DNA from 2 places in the Paenibacillus sp. EKM211P genome. Region 2 is predicted to be linked to the other one. Evidence: predicted binding sites of a transcription regulator. Region 2 holds the regulator's gene; the other holds the start of a gene.
What was found. Region 2 encodes LexA, which represses DNA repair genes until DNA is damaged. Its sites were predicted from a motif close to CGAACATATGTTCG; they were not measured.

Region 1: a site for LexA is predicted at 6,901-6,914, ahead of recA (recombinase RecA). Genes of this name have one in related genera too.

What each region holds. Positions count from the first base shown of each region.
Region 1 covers NZ_JAAMNS010000017.1:39,352-55,662, reverse strand. Annotated here, with positions in the region: gene yfmH (EF-P 5-aminopentanol modification-associated protein YfmH) at 1-438, shown strand, start outside; gene ymfI (elongation factor P 5-aminopentanone reductase) at 459-1,226, shown strand; gene G9G57_RS20865 (DUF3243 domain-containing protein) at 1,329-1,583, shown strand; gene G9G57_RS20860 (DUF3388 domain-containing protein) at 1,813-2,586, shown strand; gene G9G57_RS20855 (helix-turn-helix domain-containing protein) at 2,617-3,711, shown strand; gene G9G57_RS20850 (hypothetical protein) at 3,796-3,960, shown strand; gene G9G57_RS20845 (YajQ family cyclic di-GMP-binding protein) at 4,106-4,597, shown strand; gene pgsA (CDP-diacylglycerol--glycerol-3-phosphate 3-phosphatidyltransferase) at 4,807-5,394, shown strand; gene G9G57_RS20835 (competence/damage-inducible protein A) at 5,490-6,758, shown strand; gene recA (recombinase RecA) at 6,984-8,045, shown strand; gene G9G57_RS20825 (regulatory protein RecX) at 8,254-9,003, shown strand; gene rny (ribonuclease Y) at 9,365-10,909, shown strand; gene G9G57_RS20815 (TIGR00282 family metallophosphoesterase) at 10,986-11,780, shown strand; gene G9G57_RS20810 (stage V sporulation protein S) at 11,910-12,170, shown strand; gene G9G57_RS20805 (dipeptidase) at 12,289-13,356, shown strand; gene G9G57_RS20800 (low temperature requirement protein A) at 13,545-14,630, shown strand; gene pduL (phosphate propanoyltransferase) at 14,775-15,347, shown strand; gene miaB (tRNA (N6-isopentenyl adenosine(37)-C2)-methylthiotransferase MiaB) at 15,644-16,311, shown strand, end outside.
Region 2 covers NZ_JAAMNS010000016.1:25,934-42,244, reverse strand. Annotated here, with positions in the region: gene metH (methionine synthase) at 1-3,031, opposite strand, end outside; gene G9G57_RS20110 (1,2-dihydroxy-3-keto-5-methylthiopentene dioxygenase) at 3,313-3,855, shown strand; gene G9G57_RS20105 (HAD family hydrolase) at 3,953-4,747, opposite strand; gene G9G57_RS20100 (hypothetical protein) at 4,904-5,413, opposite strand; gene G9G57_RS20095 (DUF896 domain-containing protein) at 5,531-5,737, opposite strand; gene G9G57_RS20090 (LysM peptidoglycan-binding domain-containing protein) at 5,846-6,214, opposite strand; gene lexA (transcriptional repressor LexA) at 6,404-7,030, shown strand; gene G9G57_RS20080 (hypothetical protein) at 7,440-7,604, shown strand; gene G9G57_RS20075 (hypothetical protein) at 7,646-7,786, shown strand; gene G9G57_RS20070 (DUF2798 domain-containing protein) at 7,973-8,473, opposite strand; gene G9G57_RS20065 (hypothetical protein) at 8,919-9,401, opposite strand; gene G9G57_RS20060 (MarR family winged helix-turn-helix transcriptional regulator) at 9,616-10,089, opposite strand; gene G9G57_RS20055 (SDR family NAD(P)-dependent oxidoreductase) at 10,244-11,122, shown strand; gene G9G57_RS20050 (helix-turn-helix transcriptional regulator) at 11,837-13,249, opposite strand; gene G9G57_RS20045 (glycosyltransferase family 2 protein) at 13,777-14,658, opposite strand; gene G9G57_RS20040 (FAD-binding protein) at 15,074-16,311, shown strand, end outside.

The sequences.
Region 1 (16,311 bases), on a different contig from region 2:
AAGCTGATGCTTGATCTCTTGTTTGGTTCCAGTACACAGCTATATCAGAAGCTCTACGATGAGGACCTGATTTCGGACAGTTTTGGCCATGAGTACAATAGTACGCAACAGTATGCATTTTCTGCGATCGGCGGGGATACCAAAGACCCTGATCGGCTGTTGGCTAGGATACGAGAAGAGGTAGAGTCTATTCAGAAGCAGGGGTTTGCAGCAGAACATTTTGAACGAGCGCGTAAAAAGAAGATCGGCGGTTATCTACGCACTCTCAATTCTCCCGAAAATATTGCGCATGAGTTTACAAGACATCGCTTCCGCGGCAGTGATTTTTTTCAATTGCTTCCGGTTTATGAAAGTATCACGCTTGAGGATGTAAACCGTCGTCTGAAAGATCATATAAAGTGGGATCAAATGGCAATATCGCTGGTGGTGAGTCCGTAATGTCCAGGGAGAGGGAACCGATGACCACCGAGGGCGGAGAGTTAAAGGCTATTGGCGATACGACTGTGCTGATTACAGGAGCAAGTGGTGGAATTGGTGCGGCTATTGCCGAGCGTTTTGCAGCAGTAGGGATGAATGTGGTCATTCACTACATGAAGTCCCATGAAAAAGCAAATGAAGTTGCCCGTCGTTGCATGACTTATTCAGGCAAGGTAATGACTGTTTCAGCCGATCTGCGGAGTAAGGAGCAGATTGAACGTATGCGGGAAAAGCTGGATAATCACGGAATGAAGCCAGATATTCTAGTGAATAATGCTGGATTATCTCATTATGGGCTGCTTTCAGATGTATCGGAAGAGGAATGGGACGAAGTGATGGCCGTGAATGTTAAGGGAACTTTTTTGTGTACGCAGGTTTTTATGCCGCATATGATTTCCCAACGCTATGGCCGCATTGTGAATGTTTCGTCTGTGTGGGGCATATGTGGAGCTTCGTGCGAGGTATTGTACTCCACTACCAAGGGAGGCATTAACGCTTTCACTAAAGCACTGGCTCAAGAGGTTGCGCCTTCTGGCGTAACAGTGAATGCTGTGGCTCCAGGGGCGGTAGACACATCAATGTTGGATCATTTGGATGCAGGCGAAATTAACAGTTTGGAAGAAGAAATCCCTGCCGGACGATTGGCACGGCCTGATGAAATATCGTCCCTAGTTTATTTTCTTGCGCTTCCTGAGTCAGGTTATATTAATGGCCAGGTCATAAGTCCTAACGGAGGATGGGTGACGTAAGGAAAACAGCGCTTGGAGGAATCCACCAGTATAGTAAGCGTCTGTGAAGAGCATATTACAACTGTTGATTTTAAATCTGAATCATCTAAGGAGGATTTAAGTATGTCAACAGTTGTTCAGAATTTTGATGTTTGGAAAAAGTTCCTTGGTCAGCGTGTAGAGCAAGCAGAGAAGCTGGGAATCAGTCAAGATACCATTGCGGAGCTTGCTTACGAAATCGGTGATTTTCTGGATGAGAAGGTCGATCCAGCCAACCATTCCAACCGCGCACTGAAAGAACTGTGGGGAGTTGCCGATGAGGACGAACGTCACACCATCGCCCGGCTAATGGTTAAATTAGCTAAGAGCAACGCATAAGTAGGAACCAACATGAAAAGCTCCCTTTTGGGGGGCTTTTCTGTAATGGTTACAGAGCTGTTCTTGTAATTCCATTGTAATTTATATATCATAAACGTGATTGAGGCTTACAACACACTGTAGCCTATCGAATTTCAATAATTGGGTTTTGTCGAATGATGCTATCTTATGATACAATAAGGCTTTGATTTGGCATTGTTGACGGTTTGAATGTGAATGAGGTGCTAACGTGACGGAAGAGACAAAACAGTGGTACATGGAATACAAGATACATAAAAATCGACCCGGACTGCTGGGGGACATTGCTTCCATGCTTGGTATTCTGGGGGTTAATATACTGACGATTAACGGTGTTGAAGGCGAAAGACGGGGGATGCTTCTCGAAACAGACGATGACGAGAAAATACGCATTCTCGGAGATACGTTGAAAAAAGCCAGCAACATTACAGTCACGGCCTTACGTGCTCCGAGACTGGTCGATATATTGGCAGTAAGACACGGCCGTTACATCGATCGGGATTCGGATGATCGTAAAACTTTCCGTTTTACACGTGATGAGCTTGGGTTGCTGGTCGATTTTTTGGGTGAAGTATTAAAGAGGGATGGCAATCAGGTAATCGGTCTTCGCGGAATGCCGCGTGTTGGTAAAACGGAATCCATTATTGCCAGTAGTGTATGTGCAATGAAGCGTTGGACTTTTGTGTCGTCGACGTTATTACGACAGACGGTACGCAGTCAGCTTTCTGAGGAAGAAATGAATCCCAACAATGTGTTTATTATTGACGGCATTGTGAGTACCATTCGATCCAATGAAAGACATTATCACCTGCTTCAGGAAATTATGAGCATGCCAAGTACCAAAGTGATTGAGCATCCTGATGTATTTGTGCGTGAATCGGGATACAGCTTTGACGATTTCAATATCATTATTGAACTTCGCAATAATCCGGCTGAGGAAATTATTTATGATACCTTTACAGCCAGTTATACAGAAGATCTTTAAATAAGTGTAATTACACAAGGAGATGATGACATGTCAGAACTGGGTCAGCAATTAAAGGAGGCCCGGCTGCAAAAAGGATTGAGCCTTGACGATGTTCAGGAAATGACGAAGATACGCAAACGTTATCTGGAAGCCATTGAGACGGGCGATTACAAAGTGCTGCCGGGAAGCTTTTATGTCAGAGCTTTTATTAAAACATACGCCGAAACGGTTGGGTTGAATCCCGATGAGCTTCTGGAAGGGCACCAAAGCAATGTGCCTGAACCTGAACCGGAAGCAGTCATGGAGCCTGTTACACAAAAACGCTCCAGCCGTCCCGCGACGATTGGCAATCTTAAATGGTTGCCTACAGCGTTAATGTGGCTTTTTCTAGTTCTCATTGTTGGGGTTATTTATGCTTATTGGGTGAGTAACAACCATTCCACTCCAAAAACAGCAGAAAATACAACGCCGATTACAACACCAAGTACACCAAGTACAACACCTAACACAACGCCAAGTACGACACCAAACACGTCTACTCCAAATACAACTACGACACCGAATAATGGTCAGACAACGGCACCAAATGGTGCTGGCGGGCAGACCCCTGATACGGGAAAAACCGGGGAAACCCAGCCAGGTGGTACGGGAACTACAGATGCGACTACTCCAAATCCTGGTCAGCAGCCGGATACGACTACGCCAGCGCAGGGAGTAACTGTGGCTCAGGATGGTAAGCAAGGCAAGACGACGATCTTCAAAGTCTCCAGTGCAACGGGGGCCACGGTCAAGGTTGATATTAAAGCAACGGGCGAAAGCTGGCTTGAGGTGTACAAGGGACAAAATTCCCGTGGAGAAAAGCTGAGCTATGGTATGACTAAAAGTGGAGATGCCATGTCTTTCGATATCGGTCCAGAAGGCTTATATATCAAATCAGGACGGTCTTCTGCCACGGATATTTCCGTCGCCGGCCAACCGATAACCGATAATAAATCGACGACTCGGGTGTTGATACAGCAAGGGGAAGCTTCTTCCACTGGAGCGAGTACTGGGGTGACGGGTTCAACGGATACGACGACAAATGGTAGTACGGATACTCCACAAAGTGGGACAGATTCTAGTACAACTACTGATGGTGAATAAACGCCTTGTTGAGGGGAAATACTAATGACTGTAATTCTTGGAAAGTCAGTCATTTCATTTTCCGCAAAGTGAGGTGTATACGTTATGACCGTCAGCTGGATTGTGACTGGGCTCGGGATTATTGTCAGTTTACTGGGCTATTATCTAACACCGAATGCATGGGGCTATGGCATATTAGGCTTTGGTCTTGCTCACATTGTGCTTGGAATTTTGGATATGTTTAGAAATCCAACACGAAGTCACTATTAGAAAAGTTAAACTGCAATTGTAAATAAAGGCGTTTTTGTCGGGGAACTGGCAAGAACGCCTTTTTAGTGAACGGATTATTGGATTTTTGTAAATGACTAGCCTATAATTAGATATTGAACTTTGTTGTGGAAAGGAAAGTGAAACGATGGCTTCAGAAAATTCATTTGATATCGTCTCCAAAATGGATATGCAGGAGTTAACAAATGCGGTTCATCAGACGGAGCGTGAAATTGAAACGAGATTTGATTTCAAGGGGAGCAAAAGTAGCCTCAAGCTTGAGAAAGATGCTCTTACGATTGCATCGGAAGATGAATACAAGCTGAATGCGGTGATTGATATTTTGCAATCTAAAATGGTCAAACGAGGTCTATCCCTTAAAAATGTGGAATTTGGAAAATTGGAACCAGCCTCTTTAGGTTCAGTGCGTCAGCGTCTTTCTCTTAAGCAGGGAATTGATCAGGATAACGCCAAAAAAATTAATATCCTTATTCGGGATTCCAAGCTAAAAGTGAAAAGTCAGATTCAAGGTGATCAAATTCGAGTAACTGGAAAAAACAGGGATGACCTACAGGCCATTATTCAATTGCTGCGGAAAGCTGATCTGCCGTTGGAGCTTCAATTTACAAACATGAAATAAGCCGTTTTCTCTCATAGATTTTGTAGGACTAAACGTTGCTTGATGTGCAGCAGGTTATTTTGACATGCGTTTTGCGCCATATTATACTTGTAACGAAAATGCAGACATTAAGGTGTATAACGCTCGTCGAAAGCGATTTTACATAGGATTGATTTCAATCCGAAAGCTGCCATTTGTAATCAAGTACGATAATCAGGGGAGAGTGTGTTGTGAATTTACCCAACAGAATTACAATAACGCGGATTTGCCTTATCCCGGTGATGATGCTGGCTTTGCTGGTGGATTTTGATTTTTATCCGCCACCGATTGAGATCGGTGCTTTCAAGCTGCCGTATAATCAGCTGATTGCGGCTATTATTTTCCTTGTAGCAGCCAGCACAGACGGCCTTGACGGATATTTGGCTCGTAAAAATAATATGGTCACCAATTTGGGCAAGCTGTTGGACCCCCTTGCTGATAAGCTGTTGGTAACTGCTATTTTGGTTTCTTTGGTAGAAATGGGAAAAATTGATTCATGGGTTGTCGTTGTGATTGTCAGTCGTGAGTTTGCGGTTACGGGTCTAAGACAGATCGCTTTATTGGATGGCTCTGTGGTTGCTGCAAGCAATTGGGGGAAATTAAAGACGATCATCCAGATCGTTGCTATTGTAGCACTGCTCATTAATAATTTCCCGTTTGTTTTTCTGGGTATTCCGTTTGATTTAATAGCGATATGGGCAGCTGTGTTAATCACCATTTATTCGGGTATTGATTACTTTGTAAAGAATATCCATTTGCTGAGCTCCTCTAAAGTGTAACAGGATAAATCTTATGGAAACAGCAATAGGGACTTAACTTATTGCTGTTTCTTTACATAATTCCCACAATATATGCATCATAGGAGGACGAATTGATGAAAGCTGAAATCATTGCAGTAGGAACAGAGTTATTACTTGGACAAATAGTAAATACAAATGCCCAATATTTATCACAAGAGCTAGCTACAATCGGAATTGATGTATATTTTCAGACTGTAGTTGGCGATAACATGGATCGACTTCAGGAAGCGGTACGACTTGCTCAGAAGCGTGCGGATATTATTTTGTTTTCTGGTGGGCTGGGACCAACTCAGGACGATTTGACAAAAGATGCGATAGCGGCTGTATTGGGGCGGAAATTGCAGATAGATCGTCTTGCCATGGACAAGCTTGATCAGTTTTTCCGGAACCGCGGGGTCGAAATGACCGAGAATAACCGCCGGCAGGCGCTTTCTATTGAAGGAGCCACTCCGCTTGAAAATGAGACAGGTTTAGCTATAGGGGATGCAATTGCACAGGACGGTAAATTTTATGTGGTTTTGCCCGGACCGCCTAAGGAGCTTAAACCTATGTTTGCAAATCATGCCAAACCATGGTTGCTTCAGCAGGCATTGAGCGGTGAGGAGATGCCGATTTATTCGAAAATGCTAAAATTTGCAGGGATCGGTGAGTCAGCTCTTGAAACTCGCTTGCTAGATCTGATCCAATCCCAGACGGACCCCACGATTGCTCCTTATGCCAAGGAAGGGGAAGTTACGATCCGTATATCCACCAAGGCGGCCAGTGAGAGTGAAGCTTTAATTAAGCTGACTGCCACGGAAGTACAAATTCAACAACGTCTTTCCGAATATATGTATGCAAGTGAAGATGTTACGCTGGAGAAGGTGATTGTAGATTTAATGGCCAAACGCGGACTCACTGTGAGTGCGGCGGAAAGCTGTACAGGCGGTATGCTGATGGAACACATCACTTCTATACCTGGCAGTGCTGTTATGTTTCAAGGTGGAATCGTGTGTTATTCCAATGAAATGAAGATGAAATTGCTCAATGTGCCCTATGATTATTTGGAAGGCGACCATGCGCCAGGCGCAGTGAGTAAGGAAGTAGCCCTTGTGCTTGCAGAGCAGGCAAGAATGATTATGGACAGTGATTTCGGACTTTCCGTTACTGGTGTAGCTGGGCCCGGATATTCCGAGCGGAAGCCAGTCGGTCTGGTATATATTGGTATTGCTCAGCGTGACAAGGAAACGGAGGCATATGAGCTAAATTTAAGCGGTAACCGTGAGACCATCCGTTTGCGATCCGTCAAAGCTATCTTGTACAGATTGTGGCGTCGATTGGTAGAGAACGAGAAACTCTCTTAATTATCGATGAGTTGTTTTAGATAGATATTCATGATATAATCTTCTTATCGGAAGAACCGTTGCAAAGCTTTTTGCCAGCGGTTCTTTTTTCGTTTTATGAGAAAGGTTTAATTATAGAAGAGAGTTGTGGGAAATAAAAAAACGAATGTATGTTCGAAAAAATGCTTGGCAAGCGTGTCAAAACAAGGTATTATTAAAGTACAAACAATGAAGGATGTGAGTTTATTGTCAGATCGTCGTGCTGCGCTGGATATGGCGCTCCGTCAAATAGAAAAGCAATTTGGTAAAGGTTCCATTATGAAGTTGGGTGAGTCTACCCACATGCAAGTGGAAACAATCCCCAGTGGTTCGATTGCTTTGGATATTGCGTTAGGAACGGGCGGCTTTCCAAGAGGCCGGATTATTGAAGTATATGGACCGGAATCATCCGGTAAAACGACAGTAGCTCTTCATGCTATCGCAGAGGTGCAAAAAACAGGCGGACAAGCCGCCTTTATCGATGCCGAGCATGCGCTTGATCCGTCGTATGCGAGCAAGCTGGGTGTCAATATTGATGAGTTGTTACTATCGCAACCAGATACAGGTGAGCAGGCATTGGAGATTGCCGAAGCTCTTGTGCGTAGTGGGGCAGTGGATATTATCGTCATAGACTCTGTAGCGGCACTTGTACCGAAGGCAGAGATTGAAGGCGAAATGGGAGATTCCCATGTCGGTCTTCAAGCGCGTTTGATGTCACAGGCATTACGTAAGCTGTCTGGAGCCATTAATAAATCGAAAACCATTGCTATTTTTATCAACCAGCTCCGTGAAAAAGTAGGTGTTATGTTCGGTAACCCTGAAACTACACCAGGTGGACGTGCTTTGAAGTTTTACTCTACGGTACGTTTGGATGTTCGTCGTATCGAAAGCTTGAAAATGGGTAACGACATCGTGGGTAACCGCACACGTATTAAAGTCGTGAAGAACAAAGTTGCGCCTCCTTTCCGTCAGGCCGAAGTGGATATTATGTACGGTGAGGGTATTTCCAAAGAAGGAAGCTTGATTGACATCGGTACGGAGCATGACATTGTCGACAAGAGCGGAGCTTGGTATTCCTACGAAGGCGAGCGCCTTGGTCAGGGACGTGAGAATGCAAAGCAATTTTTGAAGGAAAATCCGAACATTGCTAGTACGATTGAGCAAAAAATCCGGGTGGCCAGTAATTTGATTACAACAATTGCTCCACCGACAGAAGAAGAGTTGGCGCAGGAGGCCAAGGAAGAACAGGAATTGCTGGAGCTTGAATAAGCTTGCCTGAGACTTCGCTTTTGATCTGTCATGTGAACTGTAGCCAGGGATTATGGTACAGTCCGTTTGAATAGCATAATTCTGATGCCCTGCACAGGTGTGCAGGGCATTTTTGCATCAAATAAAGTCTGCTTTGTCAGCAGAATCTAACTTTTGCGTAGCAGGTGATCATAGGCTGCTTTCGTGAATTTCAAAGTGAGGGAAACTAGTGCAGTTGGACGATAAAGATGAATACACTTCGGAAGAAGATAAACAGCAAGGGATTTCTCTTTTTCCAGATCATGTGGAATTGATGATTACTAGAGTGGAGCAGGGGCAGAGACGCAACCGTGGAAGATACATCATTCATTTTGGTCCATATTCACTGTCTGTATTGGAAGATGTAATGATCAAGTACAACATGTTCAAAGGAACGTCATTCGTCAAAAAAGAACTAGAAGATATCGTTCTGGCAGATGAAAAACAACAGGCTTATGTACATGCGCTGCGCTATTTGGGGCAAAAGCCTCGTACACGTCAGGAAATTGCCCAGCGTTTAGCGCAAAAGGAAGTGGATCAGGCTGTTATTGATGAGATACTGGTACGATTGCAAAGGGAGAAGCTTGTAGATGATGATTTATACGCCCGTCAGTGGGCAAGACAGCGTATAACAAGCCAACGTAAGGGTAAGATGTGGATCAGGCAAGAACTTCGTCAGAAGGGCATCTCTAAAGCTTCTATCGGGGAAGCATTAAGTGAGATCACCGACAATGAGGAGTGGGAGAGTGCATTGTCAGTTGGACGTAAGAAATGGAATCAGGTACGTGGTGATATAATGGATAAAAAAAGGAAAACATTCCCGTTTCTTATGAGACGCGGCTATTCAGGGGATATGACACGCCGCGTGGTCAATCATCTCAGTGCGGCCGAGCAAGACGGAGCATTCGAAGACGAAGAATTTCTGCATTGGGAGGAATAAGTTGCAAAACGGTAGCTGAACCTTTGGCTAGATAAGCCGGTTATTATATGGACAGCTGCACGGTAGTCTACTAATGTTTGCATTCCCTTGACAATGCCATTTGTCAAATAATAAAATATATATGAAACGATATTTGTGGAGTGCCCTTTTTCCTTCCAAAAAAGCGGAATCCACAGTAAAGTTCTCATCGCCAAATAACAAGTGATGCCGCTATGCCAGGCGGAATTGTACGTGTGAAAGCATGTGCATATGAAATGAAGCGACCTTGTGTCGTTATCTTAGTTTGACGATCAAAGTAAATGTGACAATTTCAAAAAGTCCCAAGGAATGCCTTGGAGGAACCAACGGGGAGGTGAACAGTATGATGACTGCGATCTGGTTCGTTCTCGTTGCTGTAGCCGCGTTATTCTTTGGGTTCGGGATTGGTTATTTTATTCGCAAATCTATTGCAGAAGCTAAGATCTCCAGTGCGGAAGAGGCTGCCGCGCAAATCGTGGAGAACGCGAAAAAAGAGGCAGAAGCGCTGAAGAAGGAAACGGTATTGGAAGCGAAAGATGAAATTCATCGCATCCGTGCCGAAGCTGAAAAAGAAACTCGTGAACGTCGTAATGAAATTCAACGACAGGAACGAAGATTGCTGCAAAAAGAAGAATCGCTGGATAAAAAATTGGAATCGCTGGAACGCAAAGAAGAACAAGTGGCCAACAAAGAGAAACGAATCGATGAAACCCAGCAGCAAATTGATTTGATTTACAAGAGCCAGGTAACTGAGTTGGAGCGTATTTCTAATCTTACGATGGAGGATGCAAGAAGTATTATTCTGACCAACGTAGAGCAGGAAGTTCGTCATGAAACAGCTCAGATGATTAAGGAAATTGAACAGCAGGCCAAAGAAGAAGCGGATAAAAAGTCTCGTGAAATCATCACACTGGCCATCCAACGCTGTGCGGCAGATCATGTAGCAGAAACGACGGTTTCTGTTGTGACATTGCCGAATGAAGAAATGAAAGGCCGGATTATCGGACGCGAAGGCCGTAACATCCGTGCACTTGAAACCCTTACAGGAATCGACCTCATTATTGATGATACGCCGGAAGCTGTTATATTGTCCGGATTTGATCCGATTCGTAGAGAGATTGCGCGTACTGCACTCGAGAAGCTCGTAGCGGACGGACGGATACATCCGGCTCGTATTGAAGAGATGGTGGAAAAATCCCGTAAAGAGGTGGACGAACGAATCCGTGAGTATGGTGAACAGGCCACCTTTGAAGTGGGTGTGCATAGCTTGCATCCGGATTTGATCAAGATCTTGGGACGTCTCAAGTTCCGTACGAGTTATGGACAGAACGTATTGAAGCACTCGATGGAAGTTGCATACTTGACAGGTCTGATGGCCGGGGAACTGGGCGAGGACGTTGTACTGGCAAGACGAGCAGGTTTGCTGCATGACATCGGGAAGGCGCTGGATCACGAAGTGGAAGGATCACACGTTGAAATTGGCGTGGAGCTGGCGAAGAAGTACAAGGAACACCCGGTCGTTATCAACAGCATTGCTTCACATCACGGCGACTGCGAAGCGACTTCAGTGATCGCCATGCTGGTTGGAGCGGCAGATGCCCTGTCAGCAGCAAGACCAGGAGCACGGCGTGAAACGCTAGAGACGTACATCCGTCGTCTTGAGAAGCTCGAGCGCATCTCCGAATCTTTTGAAGGCGTTGAAAAATCATACGCAATTCAAGCTGGACGCGAGGTTCGTGTCATGGTACAGCCAGAGAAAATTGATGATGCGGAAGCATTCCGACTGGCTCGCGATATAACGAAAACGATTGAGAATGAACTGGATTATCCAGGACATATTAAGGTTACCGTTATTCGCGAGACTCGTGCGGTAGAATACGCAAAATAAAAGCATTTCAATGAAAAGTGGCCGCTGTTTGTAGGGCCACTTTTCATTATGTAAGGCAGACTAGGGAGGGTTTTCTATCAACGTATTATTTATTGGAGACATCGTCGGCAGTGTAGGCAGAAAGGCACTGAGGGAGAATCTCCCTTCGCTAAAATCAAAATACAACCCGCATGTTATTATCGTGAACGGAGAAAATGCAGCTTCGGGAAGAGGGATTACTCAAGCCATCGCCAGAGAGTTCTTTGATTGGGGCGTTCATGGGATTACGATGGGGAATCATACATGGGACAATAAGGAAATATTTGATTTTATAGATGATGAGCCGCGGATCATCCGTCCCGCTAACTTTCCACCAGGTACACCAGGCCGGGGTTATACTGTGGTAAAAGGTGGGGGGAAGGAACTAGCCATTGTTAATCTGCAAGGTAGAACCTTCTTGCCGGCTATTGACTGTCCATTTCGTGCAGCGGATGACATTGTAGACGAGCTCCGCAAAAAGCATAAACATATTCTAGTAGACTTTCACGCTGAAGCCACCTCCGAAAAAATTGCTATGGGTTGGCATCTGGATGGACGTGCATCCATCGTGGTAGGGACACATACACACGTACAAAGTAATGACGATACGATTTTGCCACAAGGAACGGCGTATCAGACAGATGCGGGAATGGTAGGTCCTTATGAGGGCGTGCTTGGTATGCAGAAAGAGGCTGTATTACAGAAATTTCAGACCCAGCTTCCGGTACGCTTTCAAGTGGACATGGGCAAATGGCACTTTCATGCCATCAGTGTAGAGCTCAATGATCACGATGGAAAAGCCCGCAAAATTGAGAAAATCAGGCTTAAAGAAGACGAATGGCGGATGGATTAACTTTGTTGTGAGCTACTTAAGGAAAGAATAAGGAAAACTGTCACCAAAAAGCAGGAATTTTTTGCTGACCCTCGAATAACATCTAATAGTGGAATCAAACCATCATCATTCCCAGGGGAGGTACTTACTATGGATGTATTAAAAGTATCAGCAAAATCCAATCCCAATTCAGTTGCAGGCGCACTCGCAGGAGTACTGCGTGAACGCGGAAATGCAGAATTACAGGCGATTGGAGCGGGTGCACTAAACCAAGCCATTAAAGCGGTAGCCATTGCCCGGGGATTTGTCGCACCAAGCGGAGTGGATTTGATTTGTATTCCTGCTTTTACAGACATTGTTATTGACGGAGAAGATCGGACTGCAATCAAATTGATTGTAGAACCAAGATAATAAATGGAAGTTGCCTGAGCCTGTTTACGTTTTGTAAACGGGCTTTTTTGCTTTGTGGTTTAGTTATTATGGTTTTCAAAATAAATTTGTGGGCTTTAATCCAATGGAGGTATGGTGCATGAATGATAAGTTTGAAGCGAATTGGCCAGTTGTTGACCTGCACTGTGATGTGTTATGTAAAATGCAGCTTGATTCGCAGGTGGATTTCAGTCATTCATCACTTGATGTCACAAAAGAGCGTTTGCTAGAAGGCAACGTAAGATTGCAAACGTTCGCTATTTATATATCACAGGTATTGGGCACGCCAAGATTTGAGCATGTGGTTCGTCAAATTGAACTGTTCAGGCAGCATGTTACCTCTAGCTCAGGCGGGTTAAAACCTCTACTGTGGAGAGAGGACTTGGCAGCACTCAAAAATACGTCCGCTATACGTCAAGTGGAGCAAGTACAGCATACAGGCGTAGAGAAGCAAGCAGGGAAGATGACGAATGGGTATGAGAGTGGGACGAATCGTACAGAGCCACCTTGGGCGTTACTCTCACTCGAAGGGGTAGATGCGCTGGAAGGAAATCCGTTTTATGCGGATGTATGCTATGCCATGGGAATACGATTGATCGGTCTGACATGGAATTATGCAAATTGGGCTGCTGACGGTATTATGGAGCTTAGAGAAGGCGGCTTGACCCGCAAGGGACGTGATTTGGTTCATCGCTGTAATAGTATGGGACTGCTGCTAGATGTATCACACTTGTCCGTACAAGGATTCTGGGAAGTGATGGAGGAAGCGGCCTTACCGCCCATCGCCTCGCATTCGAACGCCTTTGCGAAATGTGCCCATCCCCGCAACTTGCGAGATGAACAGATTCGGGCACTGATCGCCCGTAACGGACGAATTGGATTGACCTTTGTTACGATGTTTCTGAAAGAGCAGGGTACAGTGCACGCTGAGGACCTGCTACCGCACATTGAGCACATTTGTTCATTAGGTGGCGAAAGACATTTGATGTTTGGCTCTGATTTTGATGGTATCGAGGCCCATGTGCGAGGACTGGAGCACGCAGGGAAATATCCGGCTTTTGCAGAACTACTGCTGAAGCATTACTCTGAGGAGCTGGTCAAGGGATGGCTGGGAGAACATGCACTGGACTATTTGCGAACGAATCTGCCATCTAAAATGTCTTCTTAAAATAGCTTAATATAGCAGTTGCTTTCGGCTGAGCATTTTCTTGACAAAGCGAGAACGATTACGAAATAATTGGAGCATCCGAGGATTGCATGGGGCTAAAATAACGCTTTCCGAAATTGGACATACGTAGGAGCGAGCCTGACAGCACAATGCTATACCGCCATACAAGAGGGGAGCTCCGTTACATCATGTTGATAAAAAAGGTTACCTGGCTTGAACTCTTTTATGATTTATTGTTTGTAGCAGCTGTGTCCAAGGCGACTCATGTTTTACTACATGTTGAGCATGGCAGTGTTGGTTGGCATAATTTAGAGAAGTTTATTTTGATTTTTATTCCGATCTGGTGGGCATGGGTGGGGCAAACTGTCTATAACAATCGTTTTGGTCAAGACAGTATAACGCATCGAATGTTTATGATCCTGCAATTATTTTTTGTGTTAATCATGACTGCCAGCCTTAATGTAGATTTTGATGCGTACTATGCATCTTTTTTTGTTGGCTATATTGGTTTAAGAGGTTTGACTGTCGTTCAATATTTGCTTTCGGCCTCCAAAGAAACAGCTCATAAACAGGAGACAGCTCGTTTTTTTGGAACCTATCTTTGGGTTGGGATAGTCATCTCTAGCTGCTCCCTTTTCTTCGACTCGTGGCTTCGATATTTGATCTTATATACTGGCATTGCGGTGGATATCCTCGTTCCTTTGATCGGTCGTAAAAAGCTGGTGATCACACCTATCCATACAGAGCATCTTTTGGAGCGATTTGCACAGTTTACTTTAATCCTGCTTGGAGAATCAGTGATAAGTATACTTTCTGTTTTACAATCCGATCATTTCACAGTCTCCTCCATTGTATTTGCTGCTTTGACATTTGTGCTAGTCATTGCAATCTGGTGGCAATATTTTGAGAATATAGAGAAGCGCGTAGACAAATCAAAACAAACAGCAGGACAGACTATTATTTATGGTCATTTGTTTATTTATCTTTCTCTTAGCATGCTTGCGGCTTCCATACAGCTCTTATTTTTGGGGCAAGCAGCCTATACTTTTGTACTTTGCTTTACTTTTGCTTCTGTTTTTATTTATTTTTTGTCAGTTTTGCTGGTATTCCATCAGTACAGATTAAGTCACCTTAAACCTCGTCTCAGAGTCATTCTTTTCTTAACTGGAATTCTCTGTGTCCTGTTTATTCTGAATATATTTATTGTAGTTCCTCATCTCATCGTAGCTGCGATCATGCTTTTCTTTCTTCTGTTTGCTAAAATGACGGTTTGATCCAAGTTTTATAGGGACGATATGTATGGCTGGTTAGGGCGAAAAAGGGAACTTTATGTGCTATCCTTTTCTTTCTTGTCGAAATAGGAGTATAATAGCATAGATGTGTAAAGTATTGTATAGAGAAAAAGGAGTGACCACACGATGACTAAAATCGTACCTGTCGGCGTTTCCGCCCGTCATATTCACCTGACTCAAGAGCATATTGAAATTTTGTTCGGAGCAGGCTATCAATTGACTGAATTTAAACCTTTGTCCCAACCAGGACAATTTGCTGCAAATGAAACGGTAGCTGTAATTGGTCCTAAGGGCCAATTTGATAAGGTTCGCATTTTGGGACCTGCTCGTCCCGCTTCTCAACTGGAAATCTCTCGCACAGATTCCTTTGCAATTGGTGTAAAGGCACCTGTACGCGAATCTGGTAGTATTGATGGTACACCAGGAATTACAGTAAAAGGACCAGCTGGTGAAGTGGAACTGCAAGAGGGCGTTATTGTAGCAGCCCGTCATATTCATTTCCATACATCTGATGCAGCTAAGTGGGACATTAAAGACAAGCAGCTGCTGAAAGTACGTGTAGGCGGCGAACGTGGCCTTGTATTTGAAAATGTTCTTGCACGTGTGTCCGATTCTTTTGCTTTGGATATGCATATTGACACGGATGAAGCGAACGGAGCCGGTGTGAAAAACGGTGACACTGCTGAAATCGTAGACTAATACACGTATTTGATACACAAGTTGTAAAAGTCCGATTCTTGCAAAAGAGTCGGACTTTTTTTATATGCTATACATACACAAATCCTTACCTATAAACATAAAAACTTTAGCATCACACTGCATCTGAATCGTATCCGGGGATGATCTATGGCTATGGTCTATAAATCATGCTATAATTTAGTGTAATGCCTTTTTCAAAGGTTTTTTTGGAGCTAAAATAAAATAACCAATGCCTAAAGATACAGTAAAATCACAAATGAGCTCGTGAAATAGATGGTGTAAGGAGTGACCAGCGAATGGCTAAGGAAACAAAAGATTACTCCAAATATTTTGATTTCTCGGATGCGAAGATTATTTCTGAAGATGAGCATAGCAAAAAGATTCGTATTCGTGGACGTGAAATCAACATTATGGCGGAGCCGAACCATAGAAAAGAAAAACAGCGTGGTAAAGAGGACGTCCAGGTATTGTATGATAATGCAGTCCCGGATGAGCTAAAGCATATCGGTGAAGGCAAGCATTATATCGTATATACATTCGGTTGCCAGATGAATGAGCATGATTCTGAAACCATCAAAGGCTTGCTGGAGCAAATGGGCTACCAGGCAACCGAGGATCGGAAGGAAGCAGATATCATTTTATTGAACACTTGCGCTATCCGTGAAAATGCAGAAGATAAAGTGTTTGGTGAGCTGGGTCACCTCAAGCATCTCAAAACAGAAAAGCCGGGACTGCTGCTCGGTGTGTGTGGCTGCATGTCGCAGGAAGAGAATGTTGTGAATCGGATTATGCAAAAACACGGTTTTGTTGATATGATCTTTGGTACCCATAATATTCATCGTTTGCCTCAGCTTGTCAAGGAAGCCCTCTTTAGCAAAGAAATGGTGGTTGAAGTGTGGTCCAAGGAGGGCGACATTATCGAAAACCTGCCGAAGAAGCGTGAGGGTATGCGGGCTTGGGTAAA
Region 2 (16,311 bases):
CATAGTCCATAACCCCTGATTCCACTGATTTCAAAAAATCAGCCAGACATAGATAAGGCTCTACCTGCTGACGTGGAAACGTAAATGTGTGCAGTACCTTGCTTACATCCGATGGATCATAGATTAGAATTTGGTTTCCTTGGGACTGAGCTGGGAAGAACCGATACATAGCACTCGCCTGAATAATTCCGTCTGTAACAGCTTCAAACATGATGCTGTCTACGGTTTCCTTCAACTGAATCGCTTTCGGATCCCCCGAAGCTAGCAGTTGCTCAACATTGCCTTTTAAGCCAAGATGATGCCCCATTAGCATCTGCATATTCACATAAGGCAGAATATAATTCAGTGGGTAGTTACGCAGTACATGGCGATCCGTATCCGGCGGGATATAGACGGGCAAATCCTGAGCAATGTTAGAACGTACAGCCCGAGTTAGCTTAGGGAGCGGCTTGACCTCCACGACCGTTGCCGCTTCCGCCTCCTGCTCAGCCTTCATGTCCTCGGCCATTTTTTTACGGGACTCAGGGTCCATAAGCTTATTGGCAATATCCAGTCCATCCATAGCATCTTTCGCATAGGCTACCAGCCCATCATACTCAGGACGAATACGATTTTTAGTAAACTTACGCGTTAAGGCAGCTCCACCAACCATTATTGGAATATCAATGTTCGCATTTTTCAAATCCTGCGCGGTTAGCACCATTTGTTGTGCCGATTTAACAAGCAAACCGGACAGGCCGATCATGTCAGCCTTTTCTTCACGATAAGCCTCAATGATGCGTTCTGGTGGTACTTTTATACCCAGATTTACAATATGGTAACCATTGTTGGATAGAATAATCTCCACCAAATTCTTACCTATATCATGCACATCACCTTTAACCGTAGCCAACAAAATTTTACCTTTTACTGAGGACTCATTCTTCTCCATGAACGGCTCTAAATAAGCCACGGATGCTTTCATTACTTCAGCGCTTTGTAGAACCTCCGCAACAATCAGTTCGTTGTTGTTAAACAAACGTCCTACTTCTTCCATCCCTTTCATTAGCGGTCCGTTAATAATCTCCAGAGAAGAATATTTAGCGAGCGCTTGCTCCAGATCCGGGATCAGTCCCTCCTTACTTCCCTCCACTACATAGGAAGCCAGCCGTTCTTCGAGCGAAAGGTTTGATATCTTCTCTTTTTTCTCCACTTTCTTGTTACGGAAAGCTGCTACAAATGCAGATAACGTATCGTCATTTGTTTTATAGATCAGGTCTTCCGCCAATTTCCGTTCATGCTCGGGGATCGATGCATAGCGTTCAAGCTTCTCCGTATTTACAATTGCATAATCCAGTCCCGCTTTGGTGCATTCGTACAAATAGACAGAATTGAGCACTTCACGACCCGCTTCCGGTAAGCCAAAGGATACGTTACTAATGCCCAATATAGTATGAACCCCAGGAAGCGCTTCTTTAATGATACGTATGCCCTCAATCGTTTCCTTAGCCGAACCGATATATTGCTCATCCCCTGTTCCTACTGGGAATACGAGCGTATCAAAAATGATATCCTCCGCTGCCAGACCGTAACGGTTCACCAACAGATCATAAGAACGCTTAGCTACCTCGAGCTTATCCTCACGCGCAATTGCCTGTCCACGTTCATCAATCGTTCCGACAACAACAGCAGCGCCGTATTTATGAATAATAGGAGCCATTTTCTCAAATTTCTCTTCACCATCCTCCAAATTAATGGAGTTAATAATTGCCTTACCTTGCGAATATTGAAGTGCTTTATCAATAACTTTAATATCCGTGGTATCAATCACCAATGGTACTTTCACCTTGTTTACAACCAGTTTCAAGAACGCTTCCATATCTATCATTTCATCACGGTCCGGATCTTGCACACAAATATCAATGACATGTGCTCCGCTTTTTACCTGAGCGCGCGCAATTTCAGACGCCTCTTCATATTTGCCTTCCACGATCAAACGCTTGAATTTCCGGGAACCCAGAACGTTTGTTCGCTCACCAACCATATACGGACGATTATCCTGTTCAATATATACTGGCTCAATGCCTGATACGGCAGGAGGATGATGACCTACGAGCTGACGAGGCTCAAACTGCGCCATACTTTCACTCATTACTCTTATATGCTCTGGAGTAGTACCGCAACAGCCTCCCGCAATATTCAACCAGCCTTTTTCAGCGAAAGCAGCCATTTTACGAGCTAATGAATCCGGCGATTCATGGTATTGACCATTTTCATCGGGCAAGCCCGCATTTGGATAACAGCTAATAGCTGCAGAGGACATTTCAGACAAAGAACGAATATGATCACGCATAAACTCTGGACCTGTAGCACAATTCAGTCCAATCGAGATTGGATGTAAATGTTCGAGTGATATGCAGAAGGATTCGATGTTTTGTCCTGCCAACGTTGTTCCCATCGGCTCAATCGTGCCAGAAATCATTAACGGAAGCTCAATCCCTGTCTGCTCAAAAGCCTGACGAATTCCAATGCTACCTGCCTTAACGTTAAGCGTATCCTGTGAGGTCTCCAACAGAAGAACATCTACCCCACCTTCAATAAGCGCCAAAGCCTGCTCCTGATAGCTTTCAATCAGCTCTACAAATGTAACACCGCCTGTGACAGACAAGGTTTTTGTAGTTGGACCCATAGCTCCTACAACAAAACGAGGCTTGTCCGCAGTGCTGTACTTATCCACCGCGTTACGCGCCAGTTTGGCCGCCACCAGATTAATTTCACGGGCACGTTCTGGTATATCGTAATCCGCCAAAACGACGGATGTCGCTCCAAATGTATTCGTTTCAATCAGGTCTGCTCCGGCCTCCAAGTATGCTTCATGAATCCCTTGAATGACATCCGGTCTTGTTAAGACCAACATCTCGTTGCAGCCTTCTAACTCTTCCCCACCAAAATCAGCGGCAGAAAGGTCTTCCTGCTGAATCATAGTGCCCATAGCCCCATCAAGAAGGAGTATTCTTCGTTGTAACGCATCCTGCAAGCTAACTTTATCCAAAATTTCTTCACCCCCGCAAAACGTTAAATCCTAGTTTAGCAGAAACCGTATCATTTAGATAGATTGAAGTAAAAACATACGTTTTATGCAGGCTATTCTTCTTTACAAACGACTTAGCTGATCTATTTTTGTAGTATGCATCGTTATAGACGAACGTCTTTAAACTGTATCGTATTACTATAGTCGTTCCCATATAAATGCTTCAGCCTGTATTGTGCAACTGGTTAAGACATGGTATTCTTTATACAACATTAATCCAAGTGGAAAAGAGGGATTTGTGCATGGCAGAAATTTTTATACGCAATACGAATGAGCGAATTAGTGGTGAAGAGCGAGTACGTGAATTTTTGGAGAGCTACCAGGTATTGTATGAACACTGGGATGCTTCCAAGCTGCCAGGGGAGCTGCAAGAAAACTTTACTTTGACAGATGATCAAAAAGCCGCTGTTCTTAAAACATTTGAACCTGAAATCAAAGATTTAGCTGCACGTCGCGGATATAAAATCTGGGACGTCATCACTTTATCTGAAGCAACGCCGAATTTGGAGGAGCTGCTGGCCAAGTTCGAGCAAATTCACACCCATACCGAGGATGAAATCCGCGCCATTGTTGCTGGTAAAGGGATTTTTATCATTAAAGGCTCTGAAGAGATCGGCTATTTTAATGTAGAGCTTTCACCAGGCGACGTTATTTCTGTTCCTGAAAATACACCGCACTTCTTCACTTTAATGGAAAATCAAAAGATCGTCGCAGTCCGCTTGTTCATCGAAGAAAATGGATGGATTGCTGAACCGTTCGAAGATCCAACATTCACTACAGCATAATTACGATGTATTGTGTCAATAAGAAAACTCCCTCTGCTCTGTAGCATATCGAGCGAAGGGAGTTTTCTTTATACTTGTTTAGAAGACTGTAGATTATTTACTTTAAAGATTGAATAATTCCATGCAACTCAGACAAATGCTTGATTTGGAACTTCGGCTTGATCTCTGTAGTATTGGTTTTATCGTTCCGATTCAACCACACCGAATGTACACCAGCTGACAAAGCCCCTTGAATATCAGTCGTCAGCTTATCTCCTACCATTAAAGCTTGTCCAGGTTCAATTCCTAGAAGTCCCAAAGCATGCTGGAATATAGAAGGATCAGGCTTGCCCCGACCAAAAGAACCTGAAATGACAACATGATCAAAAAAAGGAGCCAATTGAGGAACTCCATCCAGCTTCTCCTGTTGTAGATCAGGGGAACCATTTGTCAGCAATAGCAGCTTGTATTGTCCCTTCAATTGATCCAGAATTTCAAACGTTTCTTCATATACATGTGGACGTGCACGTCTTTCCGAAGCAAATTGGGCAGCCAACTTTTCCGCCAACTCCTCATTATCTATCCCCAGTTGCTGAAGCCCTCTGCGCCATGATTCCTTACGATAAACAGGAGCCAACTGTTCCAATTGGCGGAATTCAGGTTGCTCACCTGCTGTAAAATTCGCCCACAGTCCTTCAAACGGATTAATGCCAATCATTTGAGTAAAACTAAAGGTTTCATAGGATTCATACAAAGCGCGCGCTTCCTTGCGTACGGCTTCTTCCAGCGTTTTCGGATCAGCGCCTGTTTCTCGGGAGCCTGTTTGACATGCTGCATCAAATGCCTCTTCTACACTACGTTCATCCCACAGAAGGGTATCATCAAGATCAAACATTATCGCCTGAATCGTCATACGAATTATCCACTCTCTTTCCACTGTATATGTAAGCTTGTCTGTTTGGTCACGAATCAGATCATTATGTGTGCCCATATTAAGCAAGTGGCCGCACCATGTTATATGAAAAATAACATCATACGGCCTTACTTACAGAGCTACAGGCTAAATCGGTTATTTCTTATCTACCTGTATCTGATTGGATAGTGCAAATTTTTCAAGGCGCTCTGCGATGGCATCTGTATCATAGCGTCCCAGTGATTTTGTGAAAATAAAATTACCGCCCTTCCCTTTTCTTTCAACGGTAACGTAACCCTTTTCAATTTTGATGGCTTTCATGTCCCCTGCCGTCATCGGCCGTTCTCTGCCACCTTTTAACATATAAAGGGTATCTTTTCCCACTTTTAAATAAGGACGGCGAATGAAGAAGATAACAGCCAGCATCAAGTACAAGCCAAATACCAGCCAATCCATTCCCCGCATGCCGGTCTTAGTCAAAAAGTAACTCATAAGCATGTACAATACAGCAAGACCAGCTAGCATGATTGGCACAGTAATATTACGGCCACGGAAAATGTCCATTGCTGAACCTGCGCCGTTAATGGTTTGAATGCCTTGTTTCTTGCGCGTTTTATTTAAATGCGCTGTGTTTTTACGTACTTTTCTTTCAAATGATCGGGCCATCTCTCAATTCCCTTCCCAATAAATATTACATTAAAACAATTGCCTTAAAGCTGATCTATATAGATACCAAGAAAGATACCTAATAACAAAAGGCAAATGATGCAGGCTTTAGCAACATTAATGCTTCAGCCCGCCATTTCCCTTCGACGTATCATCGTCCACAAATTCAATGGTTTCAAGTTGCTGCCGAAAATTACGGCGAATGTTGCCTAAATAAATTTCCCGAAGCTTGGCGCGCTCCGTGGTTTCCTCTTCCGTCAATCCTTCGGCTTTTGCTTTGCGCGCTAATTCATTAATGCGCTGTACCAAACTGTCTATATCCAAATTGTGTCCCCTCCATAAAAGCAAAGATATAATACACTTTGACATGTAGAAAAGAGCTTGTCAAGGCTCCCTCATTGCGCTCCTTGACAAGCTCTATAGTCTTATAGATCAGAAGGGTGGGAGCTTAAGTACCTGACCTGCCTGCACCCCCCGATCCTCCAAATCGTTAATACGTACAATTCCTTCAATATATACCCGTGTATCCATTCGTTCCGGTTTATGATTCACGGCAATCTTCCATAACGTATCTCCAGGTTGTACAGTCAGCTTAATCATTTCTTCATTGGAAACTGGAGGTGCTGCAAAAACCGTAAGTACACCTGCCCCTGCAACCCAAACGATAATTACTAGAATAAGAAGCTTGAGTAAAAGAGTATTGGTAAGAGCCTGTAACAAACGTACCTTACCCTCTTTTCGGGTCTCCTGTAAATTCTCTAAATTCATCGGAAAAATACTTTGATAAGTGCTATATTTCATAATTGGCCGCGTCCTCCAAACGTTTGTTCTTATGTTTTTCACAATATAACACGAACGTTTGTTTTGTTCAATAGAAAAGAGAACAAAAGTTCGTGAATATTTTTAGGGATTATTTAGAACTTATGTTTGTACGAACGGAGGTTCTATGCTATAATTTTCCCAAACGTTACTAAATGGGGTTGATACGGTATGTCTAAGATTTCGAGCCGCCAGCAGGCCATTCTTGAATTTATCCGCAATGAAGTGCGTCTAAAGGGATACCCCCCTTCTGTGCGCGAAATAGGCGAGGCAGTCGGATTGGCCTCCAGTTCTACGGTTCACGGTCATTTGGATCGTTTGGAGAAAAAAGGACTCATTCGCCGCGATCCTACGAAACCACGGGCTATTGAATTACTCGGTCAAGACGAATCGGATAACAGCAACTTGATTAATTACTCCATTAGTCGTGTTCCCGTCGTCGGCAAAGTAACCGCTGGTCTTCCTATTACGGCGACAGAAAATATTGAAGATTACTTTCCTCTTCCCCAACACTTTGTTGGTGAGGATAAAATATTCATGTTATCTGTTGTAGGCGAAAGCATGATTGAAGCTGGTATTGCTAACGGAGACTATGTAATCGTGCGTCAGCAGCAGACCGCTGATAACGGAGACATTGTAGTAGCTATGACAGATGAAGACGAGGCTACAGTTAAAACCTTTTACAAAGAAAAAGATCATATCCGGCTTCAACCTGAAAATCCAGCCTTTGAGCCACTTCGACTGACACACGTCAGCATATTGGGCAAGGTTGTTGGACTCTTCCGGGACTTCCACTGATTTATCGTGCTTTCTTCCCCGTTATACTACCACGAATATAAAACCGGCCGCCTAGGCGAGCCGGTTTTATATTTACTATGTATCTGTCTCCAACTATTCTTTCCTTTTCAGCAACCTATATTGTCTCTACTATTATATCCGCCCCATATCCGAGATAGTTCCACTCTGATCTTAAACTGTTTACTTTTATTAGCTAAACAAATGGAAATTTGACACATATGAACCTACGGTGGCCTTCCTCTATAACGTAAAGTTGGGAAGGCGAACGCAGGCTAGCATGAGCTTTTTTTGTTAAACATTTAGGAACATAGGTACTAGCTTCTTTTTGTCTTTAGTAGATTTATGCTGATACATTACTAGCACAATTGACATATGTATATAGCAGACCTAAAGCAAAGGAGTTATGCAGATGATCAGAAATAGAGTTAAAACGTATAAGCATCGCATCGGGAAAAACAGATATCTGGTCGTTAAAGTCTTTCAAGCCGCAGCTGCTAAAACAGGAAGCGGAAATGCACTCGCAACTAACGCATTAAATATCAAAATTTCCAAGCGTAAGCATAAACATCATTAAGATTTAACCGTACCTTCATTTCTTTGAAGGGAGGTGATATTATGAGCAGAAGACACAGCAACCGTGAATTGAGAAGAAGAAGATTAAACATCCGTTCCAACCAAAGAGCCAATGCGCGTGCAAGAGGTAACGCACTGGCTGTTAATCTGTTTAGCGTGAATGATGGACAACGCAGACGTTAATAATTATTTTCAAGCAAAAAGCAGGAAGAATTCTTCCTGCTTTTTTTGTGTTAAATAATACACCAAACTACCAATCCCGCCAGTTATAGCTTCCTCAAACTTGTATCCGATTTTCATAACTTAAGCATTTCTAGCTGTAAAACCATTCATTAGCTTAACATTGCTGCAATGGATTTGCTCTATTATTTAATTTAATACTTTTTTATAAGGTCCCACTTGCCCGCTTTTCTTTATAAACTTTATAAACAAGGCTCGAACAACAGGACCCATAACCAATAATTGTAATGGATAGGCCACAACAAAGTTCTTTATAAAAATTTCTAAATATGCTTCAAATAATGAATGATCGCCAATACCCTGACTCAGAATTGAAGTTAATAAACCGTAGAAAGACATAGAACAGGCCATTCCGAACACCATACATGTTGAAATCGTGATAATTAAAAATATTTTTTTGGATTTATCAAAAGGTAGACTTAAAGCAACTTTTTTTGCTACAGGACCCACGATATATAAATCTAAAATGAGCGCTATAATAAATCCAATTAGAAATTCAACAGCAATGGTAATCAAGCTAATTTTTCCAATCAATCCGTTAATCAAAAGATTATAGAAGGTCATAATAACGACCATTCCAAAACACATAATAACCCCAAAGTAAAAGCTTTCCTTTTTAGTTGTTGGCATTTAATTCAACCTTTCATTTTTGGATGTGATTATTTTAGCTGCAACCAAATTTTCATGTAAGTGAACTTTTTATGAACATATCGTAACAAACAAAGACAAGTAAGGAATATTCTTCACAACTAATGAACTATGTACAAAATCATTACACATTTATAACATTAAATACAAATAATAAAAAATATCTCTATTACTTTGTATGGCTCCAATGGAGATTATGCTACCGCTACACTCGATGGAAGTTTTGAAGGCCCTACCCGTTGGCTTAGTGATGGCGTTTTTCCAGATTTCGAAACACTTTTCCCTTCTTAAGAACACTACTTTCAACAATTTTCTAAAAGACTCTGTCAATAGTTGATGAAGTCTTATTTTATATTGAAAATCCCCACTACCTTAGCTGGTCGGCGGGGATTTCGCTTATTTATAGTATTTACTTATACTACACATTCTAATATTTGATTATAGCTGATCCTGCTTTAACCCACTCTTTGGATTCTAGTTGAATCCATCCATATACAGGTGAGTCAGAGTTGATTTTTTGTTTTATCAGTGAAAGGTTTTCATAGTTGCTGGAACTGTAAAGCGACCCTGTCTTTGGCGCAACTTTTACTGTCAGAATATTTTTTATATTTGGTTCTTCATCAGTACTAGTCCAGACTAATCGATTGTAATAATTAATGTTAAACGGGTTTTCTAAACCACTAATCGAAAATTTCACTCTTTTCCCGACAATAGATACATCTGTATATGCTGTGTCATCTTTAAAAATTACTAATTGAGATGAAACTAATTCCTGATTTAAAGAGTTTGTATAGGTGTCATGGGTGACGCTTGCTACATCTGCCGAGGCTGATAGCGGGGACAAAACTGAAAATAAGAGAGCAATTGTGGAGAAACATAAAGTAGTTTTCCTTCCTAATTTCATACTCATTATTTTCATCCTTTCCTTCCTATTTATCATCATCCATAAACATACTGCTTATTGATTGTCAAAGTAAGGGGAGCTTTGTCTGACATAAAAAATACACATTCGGGTAGATTTCATTATCCACTTCTACTCTATATCCAAACTGCTTATGAAAAAATAAAAGCCGATATCTTAAAGTGACGATATTGTTTGCAAGTGTTTATATGCGGGTCACTTCTTAAGGTTGTGTTCCGTGGCGATGGAGTCCATTAAATTGCCTAAGCATTTGGTTAAAATTATGAAGCTCAGCATCTTCCCAGTCCGAAATTCGTTCATAGAAAACGGACTCTTTCTCCTTAAGCGCATCAATTAATTTTTGCTGTCCATGCTCAGTAAGAGATAATACAATTCCTCGTCCATCACTTCGGGAGGCCTCTCTGTTCAAATACCCCAAAGACTCAAGCTGTTTGACAAGACGACTCACTGAACTTCGATCCATCGCAGTTGATTCCGCTAAAGTGGCGGCATTTGTTGGGCCATAAGAATACAGCCAACGAACAATATGGAAGGCGGCAGGTTGTAAGGAGGAGTCAAATTTCGCAGCAGCTCTGACATTCAGGGCGTGTGAAGCGCTGATAAGTGCGTTAAGCTGCTCGCCCAACTCAATCTCCAATTTCTCCCTTGGTTCATTTTTTACTTCATTATATTTCATCTTCAATCACCTTTCTCTCGTTCAAAAAACCACAAGTCAAATTTGATTGACATATATCAACCAAATTATTATAGTGGACATATGTCAATCAAATGTACTAACTCACCGAATTGGCTACTCCAATAAAATTGTAACACATGAAGGAGAAATGACGATGTCTAAAAATACTACTGTTGTCATAACAGGTGCCACCAGTGGTCTTGGACAACTAGTCGCAGTTGAATTGGGAAAACGCGGCTGCTTTGACCTTGTTTTGACTGCCAGGAGTAGGGAACGTGCTGAAGCTACAAGAAAACAGATTGAGCTGGTTAGCCCATCAGCGAAGGTTGACTTTTTTTATGGAGATTTATCGGTACTGAAGGATGTTAAACGAATCGGGGATGAGATAGCCGCCGCATACTCTAATATTGATGTGCTGTTAAACAATGCGGGTATCCATGCTTTTGAGCAACGCGTCACTCCCGAGGGGTTTCCTGAAATGGTTGCCATAAATTATTTATCGCCGTGGCTGTTAACATATACACTAAAACCGTGCCTGCAGAACGTAGGCAAGGCCAGAGTTGTCAATGTTGCCTCCGAAGCTTCACGCCGTCATGGAGTTTTGAAGCTCCCCGAGGATTTAACGGATACAACTGCCTTTACCGCTCGTGGCTCATCGCCCATCTATGGAAAGACCAAATTATTGAATATTATGTTCACTGCTGAACTGGCAAGACGATGGTCGGATACGGGAATCAGCGTAAATGCACTAAATCCAGGATTCAATGTTACCGGATTGGGACGAGAACTTTGGTTTGCCCCTCTATTAGAACGATTGTTGAAAATCCTTCATCTTGGAGATCCGCGAAGAGGAGCAGATATCATCACCCGATTAATTGTAGATCCGGAATATCATAAAAAAACAGGTGGATACTTTAACGTCGGAACTGGGAAATCTATTCAACCAGTCTCACCTGGAGGAGATCCCAAGATGCAGCAAAAACTGTGGAAGGTCACAGAGGATTTGCTGGAACAGAAGGGATTCCTTCCATAAGAAATGATTGATGAAGGGATAAGACGGCAATGAATGAAGCATTAATCATCAATAATGCCAACCCCGCACTACATACAAGCATATCTTTTGCTAAATCAATGAACGGAATGAGTCACCAAAAAGCAGCAGCGAACCCATTCAGCTTTGTGATTTCGTTCTTTATAACGTTGATAGCCCACGCGTTATCAGTCACACTGATAAGTTCGTAAATTGGTACACATAAAAATAAGCCTCAGCTTAATCTGAGGCTCAGTGTTCCATACAGTATCTATTTACACTCCAGGCGGCGTAACACGATCTTTTGGGTCACGGCCCCAGCTTCAATATGATTACGGTATGCCCTGTGTCACTCTTGTCGCTTCATACAATATATTATTTTCTCTATAGTAATCTATTTTTTGTAGTCTATTCTCCCGTTTGCTTCTGCAGTTTCATCACCAGTAATAATATCCCCTCTCAGAATATTGGAATGATTACATAATAAATCTACTATTCTAAGTGTGTCGAAGTAACTTTGTGCCATCAAAATATTTATATGTATGCTTGAAAACTGATCACTTCAGCGACTCATTCGGCGCAAAGTGTAACAATTCCTTTAACTAAAAAACTCTGCTAACCATAAGGCTAGCAGAGTTTTGTGCTTAAGCACCTCCAATTTGTACAAGGATCTGAATATGTTGCGTCAGGACGGGACCAGTTATAAAAAATAAAAAGCTACTCGCAACGATTAACAGTGCCATTTTTTTCAACATTGTCTAACCACACCTTTTCTAATAGTTTAAAATACTCTTCTCTGGTCTCTGGAGACGCATATGCTTGGAAATGTGCAAAGAGACCTGTACAGTTTATGAAATATGTTTCATTGTTTAGTATATGTGCTTTTACCATTGCACATAATAATTGTTTAAAACCATCACTGTACTTCTTCCTATTTAAATTATAATAGGCCATTTCATAACAAAACAATGCAATATAGTCAGGTACCACTTGTTGGGTGTACATATCAGTAGATGTCGGGAGTTGAGTAGAGGCATCAATGTCTATTTTAAATTTTGTAAGTACACCATCTATATCCAAATTGTATCGGTTAGCTACTATAATAATGTTCAACAATTTTGAGAGCTTCTCACTTTCATTGGCGGTTGTTCCTATATATTCAACAAAGTCTAGAAGCACACTAGTGTTTCCGGACATAAGTTTATTAACATAAGTATTACCTTCTGCCCAATGCTGAAACAAGCTAATCCAGTATTGGGTATCTTCGTCAGTCTCTTTGACCCAATCCAAATCTGTGTAGGCGTATGTATATTGTAAAGCTTGTTGATAGTCGCCTCGGGCTTCACAGACACTTGCACACAATAAATCGGCATAGGTAATGTACACAAACATGGGGCGAGTTAGCTTCTTAGTAGACTCAGTGCGTTCTCGGCTGCTCTGTTGATGTTTCAAAGTGTATTGGATTTCCGCTTTAGCTCTCATTTTTCTCGCTATTTCATCAACCTTATCCCATTTACGCAAAGACCTATACACATTAGCTAAGTCCTTTAATGCATCAAGTTGTTCTATTTCGTCTAGGCGCTCGACATAAGGCTCAAAAAGTATGGCTGCCCTAAGATTGCGGCTTTGATCGTCATCAATCTGAATCGTGAAAATCCGATATTGACAGATGGCCAAACGTTCAGAATGTTGATATTTCTCCACTTCTGCTACACTCTCATAGAGCAATAGTGCAGCATCATGTCGTTCCTGCGCTAATAATTCTTCTGCAATGTCAAATAGTTTGGGTGAGTAGAGTAGATTGTCCATGATAGCTCCCACCACTCGACGGATCGCATCCAGCTTGTCCAACTCTGCACAGCGATACAAAAATGGTTCGATTCTCCTCATATTGGGGGGAATGTCGATAATATAGTTTTCTACATATAAGTCGTAAAAATAGCCTTCTGGTAAACCCATAGCCTCTGTAATTCTATCAATTTGGTTAACAGACATAGAACTATTGCCTGTTACAATGCCACTAACTATTCCCCTATTAATGCCTGCAATATGCCCGAATTGCGTTAGGTTCAGACCCTCTTGTTTTAGGTATCTTTCTAGTTCCGCCCGAATCGTAGGTGTATGCTTCATGCCATATCCACCCTTCACATAAAAATTCCAAAATTTTTATATTGTTGTAGTCTATTTTTCTCTAAAATTGACCATATGTCAATATATTATGCGAATAATGTAAGATTTCAATGTATAGTCCATGCTGTTCACTGACAGCAGAACCCAATAAGCGCAACAACCTATTATGGCAGGGTCCCCTAAGTACGCTGTAAAAACTTAGTTAACCAAAAGGAAGAGATTACTATGGCTACTGCCAAATAACCTATGCGCCATTGGGTTCAACTTTTACCATCTAAAAAAAGTGAAGTGTGTTGCCTAACAGTTTTTTCATAAAATTAAATCCAAAATGCTTTAGTAATTATAACCAAGAGGATAAAAACTTCTAATATATGTATAGCTGCGTTTTGTGACAGGGCATACAGACAAACAAAACAAAGGCTCAACCAGCTAAACCGGCAGAGCCTAATCACCTTTTTGCAAAAACTTCAAAAGCTTGTGCTATTAGAGTATCTTCTTTCCAACCGGATCACTTGCTTAACTCTCTGTTAATAAGGAATATGGGATATGCACCGTGAAAACGCCATGTTTAATAGTTCCTGGTTATAAACTAAATACTTACTGTTTTGGTCCAGCACCCAGTTGGCAAAACCTAAAGCTCTGGTGTAACTATCATAATCGTAGGGATTAATTTTAAACTCAAGAATATCCAGCATAATCTGGTTCTCTTCATCTGATAATTCCAAGCCTAACTTACTAAACTGTCTTTGACGAATTCTCCGAGCAGTAGCATCTTGTATAGCTCTATGCTGATTGGACACTTGTCCATTATGTTGACGATAATACAATACGTTTATGGGGATGTTCGCCATTTGTACTTGGAAAGCTAGTCGGTTCCACAACTCGTAATCTTCGGCATGGGGATAATTACTATCATATTGAATGCCAAGCCGACGGATCATGCTATTGCGCATGATTATAGCAGGATGGCAGATACAACAATGAAATAACAACCATGTTTTTATTTCGTCATGACTGGCCGGATTTACCTTTATTGATCCCCCACTAGATGAAGTAAAAGCAGCACCGCATACATCAATCAATGGATTTTGATCCATAAATGCGATTTGTACAGCTAGTCGATCTGGCGTAGAAATATCATCGCTATCCATACGAACGATATATTCACCATTGGCCTTTTTTAATCCTTCGTTTAAAGAAGCGATCAACCCTCGATTGGTATTATGGAAGATTTTTATCACTCTAGGGTCTGATATTTGTGAAATAAGAAAGGTAGATCCATCTGTCGAACCATCATCAATAACAATTAATTCAAAATCCGAATAAGTTTGAGCTAAAATACTGTGTATTGCCTCCAAGACAAAAGCTGCATTATTGTAAACTGGCAGTATGACCGAAGCTCGTGGCACAATATTCCCTCCATTTCATATTTTTCAAATGGAATCAGTATTAAAATCACAAAGCAGCTTCCCTATTTTTTTGATAATGGTTCCCTCTATATTCTCATGTTCTAAGATATGTTCTGAAATATATTTCGAAGCGGCTTCCCGGTAATATAATATGCCCTTTTGAAAATTTAGAAGCTTCCAGTCCTAGAAGCTAGTGCCATCAAAGATTGATTGGTTTGAATATCCCTGCTTCAAAGTCGGGCTAATTACTTCTTAGACGAAGTTGACAATATAAGTAATAAATTTGTACAATTAGGAAAAATATTTCACTTAGATTCCATTCTTCATCGGTAACAAACAAATATATCTAAGTGGAAAACGGACTGTGAGATTCAGCCTAAGATAATATCTGCATCTTAAAAAGGGAGATAGAATGATGGAACGAAATGTAACATCCGTAGAACACTACACTCCAATTTTGATTGTTGGTACGGGTATATCGGGGCTTGCTGTTGCTTATTATTTATCAAAAAACAATATCAAGTACACGATTACAACAAAAAAGAATGCGCCCAAACAGAGCAACTCCTTTCTTGCAGCCGCAAATACACGTGTTCCATCAGAGAATGATATTAATAATATTATTAATCTTACGGTTGATAAATGTGGAGCAGATCGATCGGTTATTGAAACGCTATATAGAAACTCCAACATAGTCATAAATTTTTTCGAGGAATTAGGAATCTCTTATGAGAAAACATCCTTTGGTATCATGCCTGAATGTTTGATTAAATCACAGGGAGGAAAGAAATTAATTAATTGTTTGTTACAACATATTGAACAACCGCTGTGTAATAAAATTTTGATTCATTTGGAAAAGTATAATGAAGGAATTATCGCATTATTTTATGACATCCAATTAGATCAATTTATCAGGATATATACTAATTATTTGGTATTAGCTACGGGAGGATATGCGGGGCAATTTAACTACAATGATAATTCACCGGGTTCGACTGGAGAAACGCTTATCTTAGCTAAAAAAATGGGTGCAAGATTAAAGGGAATGTCTACAGTGATGTCTCATCCTTGGTCAATATACAATGGAAGACAAATTTTATTGGGCGGAGTTGTTTCTTTAAGTCAAGGGAAAATAGTAGATGAGGAAGGAATTCAACTATTAAAAGATGAGTATATATGTGATGCCATTGCTCGAGATGATTACCATGAAATGATTGACGAGATTTTACATTTTGAACTCGATTGCATCAAGCAAAAAAAGGATATGTACTTGGATATGAGCCATGCTGATGAAAATATATTGAATGAAAGATTTAAAAAATATGGATTTAGCACTAATGTGGTTAAAAATAAAAGAATCAAAATTACACCAACAATGCACTATTCTTCAGGAGGAATCGAAATCAATGCGAATGCTGAAGTTATAAACTTGAATCGTGTTTTTGCTACTGGAGAAGCTCAATTTAATGGTGTTCTTGGTATGGGAAGAATCCCTGGGCAAGCATTTGCAGCGGGTATCGTTTTCGGTAAATTAATTGCTGACAAAATAGCTAATGAAGGTGTCTTCAATACTCAATACCCGATTACATTTAAAGATCCACCTGAAACTATGCAGCTGTACTCAAAAGAAAATAATGACTTTCCAATTGAAGA